2 regions of the Exiguobacterium sp. s166 genome follow, and region 1 is predicted to be linked to the other one. Evidence: a T-box and tRNA genes for the amino acid it is inferred to sense, from the RefSeq annotation. Region 1 holds a T-box; the other holds one or more tRNA genes.
The links. The T-box of region 1 lies ahead of leuS (leucine--tRNA ligase). A T-box ahead of a tRNA ligase gene usually reads a tRNA of that ligase, here a tRNA-Leu.
Positions count from the first base shown of each region.

Region 2: it encodes a tRNA-Leu, which carries the amino acid that the T-box ahead of leuS (leucine--tRNA ligase) is inferred to sense. The anticodon was not compared.

Region 1 covers NZ_JACSMU010000001.1:527,200-531,661, reverse strand. Annotated here, with positions in the region: gene KNP93_RS02645 (MDR family MFS transporter) at 1-933, shown strand, start outside; gene KNP93_RS02640 (peptidoglycan bridge formation glycyltransferase FemA/FemB family protein) at 1,096-2,127, shown strand; gene KNP93_RS02635 (HAD family hydrolase) at 2,190-2,834, shown strand; T-box leader at 2,874-3,095, shown strand; gene leuS (leucine--tRNA ligase) at 3,143-4,462, shown strand, end outside.
Region 2 covers NZ_JACSMU010000003.1:39,373-43,834, reverse strand. Annotated here, with positions in the region: gene KNP93_RS07985 (2-oxoglutarate dehydrogenase E1 component) at 1-185, opposite strand, end outside; gene KNP93_RS07980 (amino acid ABC transporter ATP-binding protein) at 537-1,265, opposite strand; gene KNP93_RS07975 (amino acid ABC transporter permease) at 1,262-1,906, opposite strand; gene KNP93_RS07970 (transporter substrate-binding domain-containing protein) at 1,943-2,662, opposite strand; tRNA gene KNP93_RS07965 (tRNA-Leu) at 2,898-2,981, opposite strand; gene KNP93_RS07960 (alpha/beta hydrolase) at 3,044-3,988, opposite strand; gene KNP93_RS07955 (hypothetical protein) at 4,011-4,352, opposite strand; gene KNP93_RS07950 (S66 family peptidase) at 4,373-4,462, opposite strand, start outside.

The sequences.
Region 1 (4,462 bases):
CTTGCCTCAATCGGACTTTGGATGTTCCATCAGACTTTCACCGGTTATGTTCTGATGCTGGGATTAATCGGATTCGTCGGCGGAATGGTTTTTCCGACCATCTATGCTATGACCGGTGTGATCTGGCCGGAAGGCGGGAGACGGGCGTTTAACGCAATCTATGTTGCTCAAAACGTCGGTGTGGCGCTCGGAACTGCTATCAGTGGGCAAATTGCGGCGATTGATATCCAATTCATCTTCATCGCAAATCTGATACTGTACTTGTTGTTTGCTGTGGTTCTGTTGGTAGGATTGAATTGGATTCAGGTCCATCCAATCAGACGTCAATCGATGTCGGCAAGCGAGGAAGTGCGGGAACCGCTCTCACGGAGTTCTGTCCGGACGATGTTGTATGTCTCGATTGGTTATGCACTGTTATGGTTTGTGTATGTTCAATGGCAGGGAACGTTTGCCGTGCATACAAAGTCACTTGGAGTAACAATTTCCGAGTATTCGATTTTATGGACGATCAACGGGGCGCTGATTGTGTTTGCACAACCGTTATTGACACCCGTCTTACGATGGTTTGGTGACGATTTGAAACGTCAGTTACTGACGGGGACAGGGATTTTTCTTTTATCCTATGCCATCGTTCCCTTTGCGGGAGGATTCAAAATGTTTTTAGTGGCGATGATCATCTTGACGATTGGTGAGATGTTCATTTGGCCGGCAGTTCCTGCAATGGCAGCGCGCTTAGCTCCGATTGGTAAAGAAGGTGAGTTTCAGGGATACGTCAATATCGCCGCTTCGGCAGGCCGGATGATCAGTCCGACCGTCGGGGGACTGATTTATGATTTATCCGGTATGAATGCCGTGTTCCTGACGTTGATCGGATTGATTCTGGTGGCAGGATTCACATTCATTCGTGCTATACCAAGTAAGGCGATAAAATAAGTTCGAAAGACAGACGCGGTCGTTTGATGCCGCCATCTGTCTTTTTTTGAGGACGCATAATAAACATGTAAAATGGGTATTCAATTAAAAGGAAAATATTAATTGATTAACCAAATTAAAGAAAAAATATGTTTGACGTGTCGTGTGCCGGAGGTGTAAAAGATGAGGCAATGTATTTTCGTTGAAGATCAGCTGACTTGGACATCACTTGTCGAAAATAAATCACTTGATATTTTTTATAGCTATGAATACGTCCGTTTAAATGCACGGGCCGATGAAACGGCGGGACTGGTTTATTTTCAAGGTGCGTCAGGCGAACTATTTTATCCTTTTTTGAAGAGGCGTATTTTCGACACCGAGTATTTTGATATGATTACACCTTATGGTTATGGAGGTCCGGAAGTTGTTGGTGAACTGACGTTGGAAGAACTGGCAGATGCCAAGCGTTCTTTTCGGCAATGGGCCATGCGTCACAAAATTGTCTCGGAGCTGATTCGGTTTAATCCATTGACGGAAAATCAAAAACGGATAGCGGATTGGACGAAAACGGAATTCATCCGCCACACGACGAGCATCGATCTTCGGCCAACCGTGGAAGAAATCATGCAAACGTTTCATAAGAAAAACCGGAGTATGATCCGGAAGTCATTGGCGTCAGAGCTGACAGTCCGTCGGGGATCAAAAGAAGATTTGCCAACTTTTATCCGTCTTTATTACCAAACGATGGACCGGAAAGATGCCTCTTCCCATTACTATTTTACACCTGAATACTTTGAACAACTGTTTCAGCCGACACAGCTGTGTGAACCGTTATTGTTGATTGCCGAGTGGAGAGGGGAAGCCGTCGGTGGTTATTTCGTATTGCTTGGACAAGAGTATGCACACGGACATTTGATTGGATGTCAACGGGATGAACATAAACTGTTTCCGAATCAGCGACTGGAATATGAGGCGATCTTACATTCCAAGACGGCAGGGATGGTCGAACAACATTTAGGCGGCGGATATAAGGAACGGGACAGTCTGTTTGAAAGCAAGTGCCGTTACACAGGATACCGGATGTTTGAATACCACCAAGGAAAAACGATTCTTCTGCCTCATGTCTATGAAAAATTGTGCCAACGCTATGGAAGTGATCAAGACGTAGACTATTTCCCGGAATACCGCTACCAAGAGACGGTTTTAGCGACATGAATCCACCTGATCGTCTGCGGATGATCAGGTTTTTTGGTAGGCTGATAGCAGGAGGGGAAAAAATGAAAAAAACAGGTCTGATTTTTGATATGGATGGTGTCATTCTCGACAGTGAAATTCAATATTTTAAAGTCCACCAACACATGTTTAAGACGTTATCTATCCCGCTCGATCATACGCAGTATGCGACATTCATGGGGAAAACAGGAGACGAGATGTGGGAAGAACTGATTACACAACATGAGTTACCTCACTCTACGGAAGCATTACTGGCACTCGAACATGAATTATTCCAGCAACACGCGAAGCCGGAAGCATGCGGCCTAAAAGACGGAGTCAAAGAATTGATGGAACTGGCCCGCATGGAAGGATACCGGATTGCGATTGCTTCTTCCAGTTCACTTGAAAAAATCACACGCGTCATCACGCATTATGGATTGACGGTCGATGCGTACACGAGCGGATTTGAAGTCCCGCGGTCGAAGCCGGATCCGGCGATTTTCCGCTTGGCGGCGCAACGGATTGATCAAGCACCGGAGGCTTGTATCGTGATTGAAGATGCAGCGAACGGGATGATCGGGGCGAAGGAAGCAGGAATGGAAGTCATCGCCTTGCTGGATGAACGGATGCCGGCACAAATCCTGCATCACGCGGACCACGTCGTCTCGTCGCATGCGGCAATCGGAGAAATTTTACGGAACCGTTGACGATAAGGGAAGATTCAGCTTACACTAACACATAGATAGTCCATTGCGACGAACTGAAGTAGTAAGGGAGTCATTCCGTTTAGAGAGCTGGTGATCGGTGCAAACCAGTCGGAATCGTCCGTGAACTCGTCAGGGAGCATGATTCGTGAAATCAAGTAGCGAACTCCGGTCCTTCACACCGTTATCCGTGAATCAAGTGGTCTGCTTCAGCAGACAACGTGGGTGGTACCGCGGGAGACAAACCGGTCTTTCGTCCCTATTCCTAGGGGCGGAGACCGGTTTTTTGTATATTCAGAGGAGGAATAGAGATGCCGTACAATCATCGTGAAATCGAACCGAAATGGCAAGCGCGCTGGGAACAGGACAATGCGTTCGTCACAACAGAAGATCCGGAAAAAGAAGGTTTTTATGCGTTAGACATGTTTCCTTATCCATCGGGAGCAGGACTCCATGTCGGACACCCAGAAGGATACACGGCAACGGATATCCTCGCACGGATGAAACGGATGCAGGGGTACAACGTCCTTCATCCGATGGGATGGGATGCGTTTGGACTTCCAGCGGAACAGTATGCCCTTGATACAGGGAATGATCCGCGGGAGTTTACAGCGCAAAACATCGAGACGTTCAAACGTCAGTTAAAAGATTTAGGATTCTCATATGATTGGGATCGTGAAATCAATACGACGGATCCAAATTATTACAAATGGACACAGTGGATCTTTACGAAATTGTATGAACAAGGACTTGCTTTCGTTGACGAAGTCGCGGTTAACTGGTGTCCGGCGCTTGGAACAGTCCTTGCGAACGAGGAAGTCATCGACGGACTGTCGGAGCGTGGCAATCATCCCGTCGTCCGTGTTCCGATGCGGCAGTGGGTCTTAAAAATCACAGAGTATGCGGACCGTTTACTCGAAGATTTAGATGAACTCGACTGGCCAGAATCGGTGAAAGAAATGCAACGGAACTGGATCGGAAAATCGGAAGGGGCAGAAATCGACTTTACGATTGACGGTCATAAAAAACAAGTGACGGTCTTTACGACACGTCCGGATACAGTTTTCGGGGCAACTTACCTTGTTCTTGCACCGGAGCATCCGTTCGTCGCGGACATCACGACAGCCGATCATGAAGAAGCTGTTAAAACGTATATCGCATCTGTTCAGACGAAATCAGACTTGGAGCGGACAGATCTTGCGAAAGAAAAAACAGGCGTCTTCACGGGAGCTTTTGCCGTCAATCCGATTTCCGGAGAACGTCTGCCGATCTGGATCGCCGATTATGTCCTCGCGACATATGGGACAGGCGCCATCATGGCCGTACCGGCACATGACGAGCGAGATCATGAATTTGCGAAACAGTTTGACCTGCCAATCATCGAAGTCGTAACAGGCGGTAACGTCGACGAAGCAGCGTACACGGGTGAAGGAGAGCACGTCAATTCACAGATGCTCGACGGACTATCAAAACAAGAAGCGATTGAGACAATCATCGCTGAACTTGAGACGAATCAAGTCGGACGCAAAAAAATCACTTTCCGGTTGCGTGACTGGTTATTCAGCCGTCAACGGTACTGGGGTGAGCCGATTCCGGTCGTCCACATGGAAGACGGAACGATGAAGACGCTC
Region 2 (4,462 bases), on a different contig from region 1:
ACCGTTTGCTTCGTTACACGTTCTGAAACCGGAGCACCATTTTGTTCAAAATATGCCCGTGTTTCTTCATCGACTGAAGAAGCATCTTCTAAAAAGCGTTCATACAATTCAATGATGTACCCAAGGTTTGGTCCATAAAATGCTTGTTGGTCCTGGCTTGCCATGTACGGTTCCCCCCGTTTCATTCGTTTCACTCCTGTACTGCATCAGTACGTTTCCAGCTCTCTACCTGTTAGCGCTTTCAAATCATATGACATAAAAATTCGATAATCGTCATGTTCCTGACATTTCATCCGAACATAACCCTTAACGAAGGCCTGTATGTCAAAAGTGTTTGCCTTAGTTATTATATTACTACTTCTTTTAGGTCAGTGCGTTTCGAATTCCCAATTTCTCCGTCACAAATGTATAAGTTTTTCTTATGACTGTACCCTGTGTTCTTTATGATTGAAACGTCTCTAGGCGAAAACAGGGGTTTTCATCAAAAAAAAGCAGGAATGACCTCCCTGAAGGTCATTCCTGCTTCATTTCATCATTTACAAAACTTTACTTAAAAAAGACTGTGTCCGTTCGTGTTGCGGAGAATCAAACAATAAACTCGGAATGTTTTCTTCGACGATAAAACCACCGTCCATGAAAAGAACACGATCCCCGACTTCACGGGCAAATCCCATCTCGTGCGTAACGACAATCATCGTCATCCCTTCGAGTGCCAATTGCTTCATAACGGCAAGAACATCCCCGACCATCTCTGGATCGAGTGCGGATGTCGGTTCGTCAAACAACATGATTTTCGGATTCATGGCCAGAGCACGGGCAATGGCGACCCGTTGTTTTTGACCACCGGACAGTTCACCCGGATAATTATCCGCTTTTTCCCGTAATCCCACTTTATCCAGCAATTCGAAAGCCCGCTGTTTCGCTTGAGTTTTATCCGTTTTCCGAACCTTCATCGGTGCAAGCGTCACGTTCTCGAGCACCGTCTTATGCGGAAACAAGTTGAAGTGTTGAAACACCATCCCTACTTCTTCCCGTACTTTATTGATATCGACTTTCGGATCCGTAATGTCGTGTGTATCGACAATCACGGTCCCTCCTGTAATATCCTCCAGCCGGTTTAAACAGCGGAGAAACGTACTTTTTCCGGATCCTGAAGGTCCGATGACACAAACGACTTCTTTTTCTTGAATCTCAACCGAAATATCCTTTAACACTTCGTTTGAACCAAATGACTTTTTTAATTGTTTTACTTCAATGATACTCATCGCAGTGTAAACCTCCGTTCCAAGAATTTCCCTAACAATGAAAGGAGATAGATGACGACGAAGTACATCAGACCGACAACTGTCCAAACGATGAACGGTTCAAATGTCGTCGCCTGTTGCACTTGTCCCTGTTGCGTCAAATCCGCGATCCCGATGATCGATAGTAACGACGTATCTTTTAGACTGATGATCGATTGGTTCGTAATCGTCGGCAACATCCGGCGGAAGGCTTGCGGTAAAACAATTTGCGTCATCGTTTGACGTCCTGTCATCCCGAGTGATCGTGAGGCCTCGGTTTGACCTTTATCAATCGATTGAATCCCTGCCCGGATGATTTCAGCAAAGTAGGCTCCGGCATTAATCGCAACTGTCAGGATTCCGGCATACATCCGGTCCATGGACAACCACTCGAGCGAGTTGAGTCCAAAATAGATAAAGAACAATTGGACGATAAAGGGGGTTCCCCGAATAACATCGATGTAGACGATGGCGATACCGTTTAAAATCTTAAGTGGTGATAAACGCATCAATGCGACGATCAAGCCGATTAAAAATCCGACGATGACCGCGATGATAAAGATATAAAGGGTGATCTGTAACCCTTCCAAGAAAAACGGAAACGCCGTTTTTGCGACTTCCATCAGTGACTCAACTCCCTTGTCATTCGTTCAAATAGCTTATTTCAAATACGTATCGACGATTTTGTCGTACTCGCCGCTTTCTTTCAGGTTAGCCAGTCCTTTATTGATTTTTTTCAACAACTCTTCGTTTTCACCTTTTAAGACAGCGATTCCGTAGTTATCCCCGTTCAAACGGTCTCCGACGAGTTTCAGACCAAGATTTTGTTGTTTGTTGGCATACGAGATGACCGGATAATCTTCAATCAATGCTGCAGCATTTCCGTTTTTGACTTCTTGGAACATGGCTGGACTGTCATTGAATTGTGTGACTGTGATACCGAGTTTATCTGCATTGTCCGTCGCATATTTTGCACCTGTCGTTCCTTTTTTGACCGCGACTTTCTGTCCTTTTAAATCATCGACCGACTTGATTTTATTGTTGTCATCTTTGACGACTAAAATCAATCCGGCTTTAAAGTACGGATCGGAGAACGTGACGACTTTTTTCCGCTCCGGCGTGATACTCATACCGGCAATTGCAACATCCAACTGGTTCGCTTGAAGAGCCGGAATGATTCCGCTGAAGTCCATTGCTTCAAACTTGATTTTAAACCCTTGATCCTTTGCAATGGCTTTGATGAGATCGATATCGATCCCCTTGTACGTGTCCCCGTCTTTATATTCGAACGGTGGATACGTGACATCGATTCCGACTTTATACGTCTTGTCTTTCGACACCTCGTCCTGTGATCCGATACTGCATGCACTCAATACCATTAAACAGCTGAGCAGTAAAAATAAAACCGATAAATGCTTTTTCATGTTGTTACTCCTCTCTTGAAGACAAATGCCTTCTCCCTTGTAATTTCCTTAAAATCTTTTCCTTAACACATATTTTATCAGAAAAATTCAAATTTTACGAACAAACTTGTTAAGGACATGAATCAAAAATTTTTATAAAAAAAATAGAAGCCCACTTCTTACGAAGAGTACTCCTATTTTCACTTAAAAATGCCGCCGAGAGGACTTGAACCTCCACGGTGTTGCCACCACTAGATTCTGAGTCTAGCGCGTCTACCAGTTCCGCCACGACGACTTCTATTTATGTTATTAGAATACTAAATAGTGTTTTTGATGTCAACGATTTCACGCATTTTTTTACACGCGTTCCATTGGTTCGCCTAAAATCCGACGGACAAATGTTTCGACGACCGCATCATAAGTGTCCGGATCTTCAAAGTAAGCCATCGCGTGGGCAGCATTCGGAATGACTACCAATTCTTTTTCTGTCGGACAGGCTTGATACAATTCATAGACCATCGAGGTTGGAACAAACGTATCCGCTCCACCGTGTAAAAACAGAATTGGCACCGTCGCCCGCTTCACTTGTTTAAGTGCAGACGCTTCACTGAAAAAATAACCTGCTTTCATTTTCGTCAAAATGCTTGTCATCGTCAAAAATGGAAAATGGGGCAGACGGTACATCCGTTTCATTTGATAGGCAAGGACGGCATTGACCGACGTGTAGGCACAATCGGAGATAATTCCTTTGATTTGCGGCGGCAAAACTTCACCACTTGTCATCAGAACGGTCGCTCCCCCCATTGAGACACCATGTAAGAAAATCGCACTTTCTTGTCCAAGACGGGCCACCAGGTACTCGGTCCACCGAAGACAATCTTCACGGTCATGCCAACCAAATCCGATATAGTTCCCGTCACTTTTTCCGTGTCCTCGGTTGTCCGGCATCATGACATGGAAACCGGCTTGATGATACAGATACGCAAATCCGGCTAAGTCTGTTCCGACTCCACCGTATCCGTGAACTAAAATGACGACCCGATTCGATGGAACAAGCGGCGGTAAGTAATGCCCGCGTAAGGTTAATCCATCATGCGCCTTTACTTCAATCAGCTCCAGCGGCTGTTCTTTGATCCACGTTTGACCCGGTTGCATCAGACGAACCATCTCGTCACTCAAATCACGGTTGTTGGATAAAAAGGGTTTCGGATTGGTCGCAATCGCCATTTCATAAAAGTAATAACTCGCCGCGAGCATCCCTGAACCGATTACACCTAAGCCGATTTTTGTTCGTGTTCGCATTGCTTCCACTCCTCATCTGCTCTTATAAATCAATTTGTAATTGTGCCGAAGACTCGGCATCTTCTTCTTGTAAAATTTGTTGCCGCAGACGATGTTCGTGTTGTGCCTTTCGGTAAGCAAATTCCTGAACTAATTCTTGTCCTGTGAAACCTTCGTCGACGATGTCCGACAGCAAATCCGTTTCCGTCGTGACGATTTCCTGTGGATTGCGGATAATCAACACTTGACCGACCTGCGCCAACATCAGTTCATCTTTTAACTGTAATGCATCATAAAATGGTTCAGGTAAGGTCATCCGACGTGTTTCCGGATTGATGTGTATCCGTTTATACGCTGCTAACGATTGAAACTTCCGACTCGCCATATCTGTCCTCCTCTTCTAGATCACTGAAACGTCATGTCTAATCTAGAATCTTTTCCTTGAATCGTGATGGTTGCCGATGCTCCGTTGACGAGTGTCATTTGCGGCGGTTG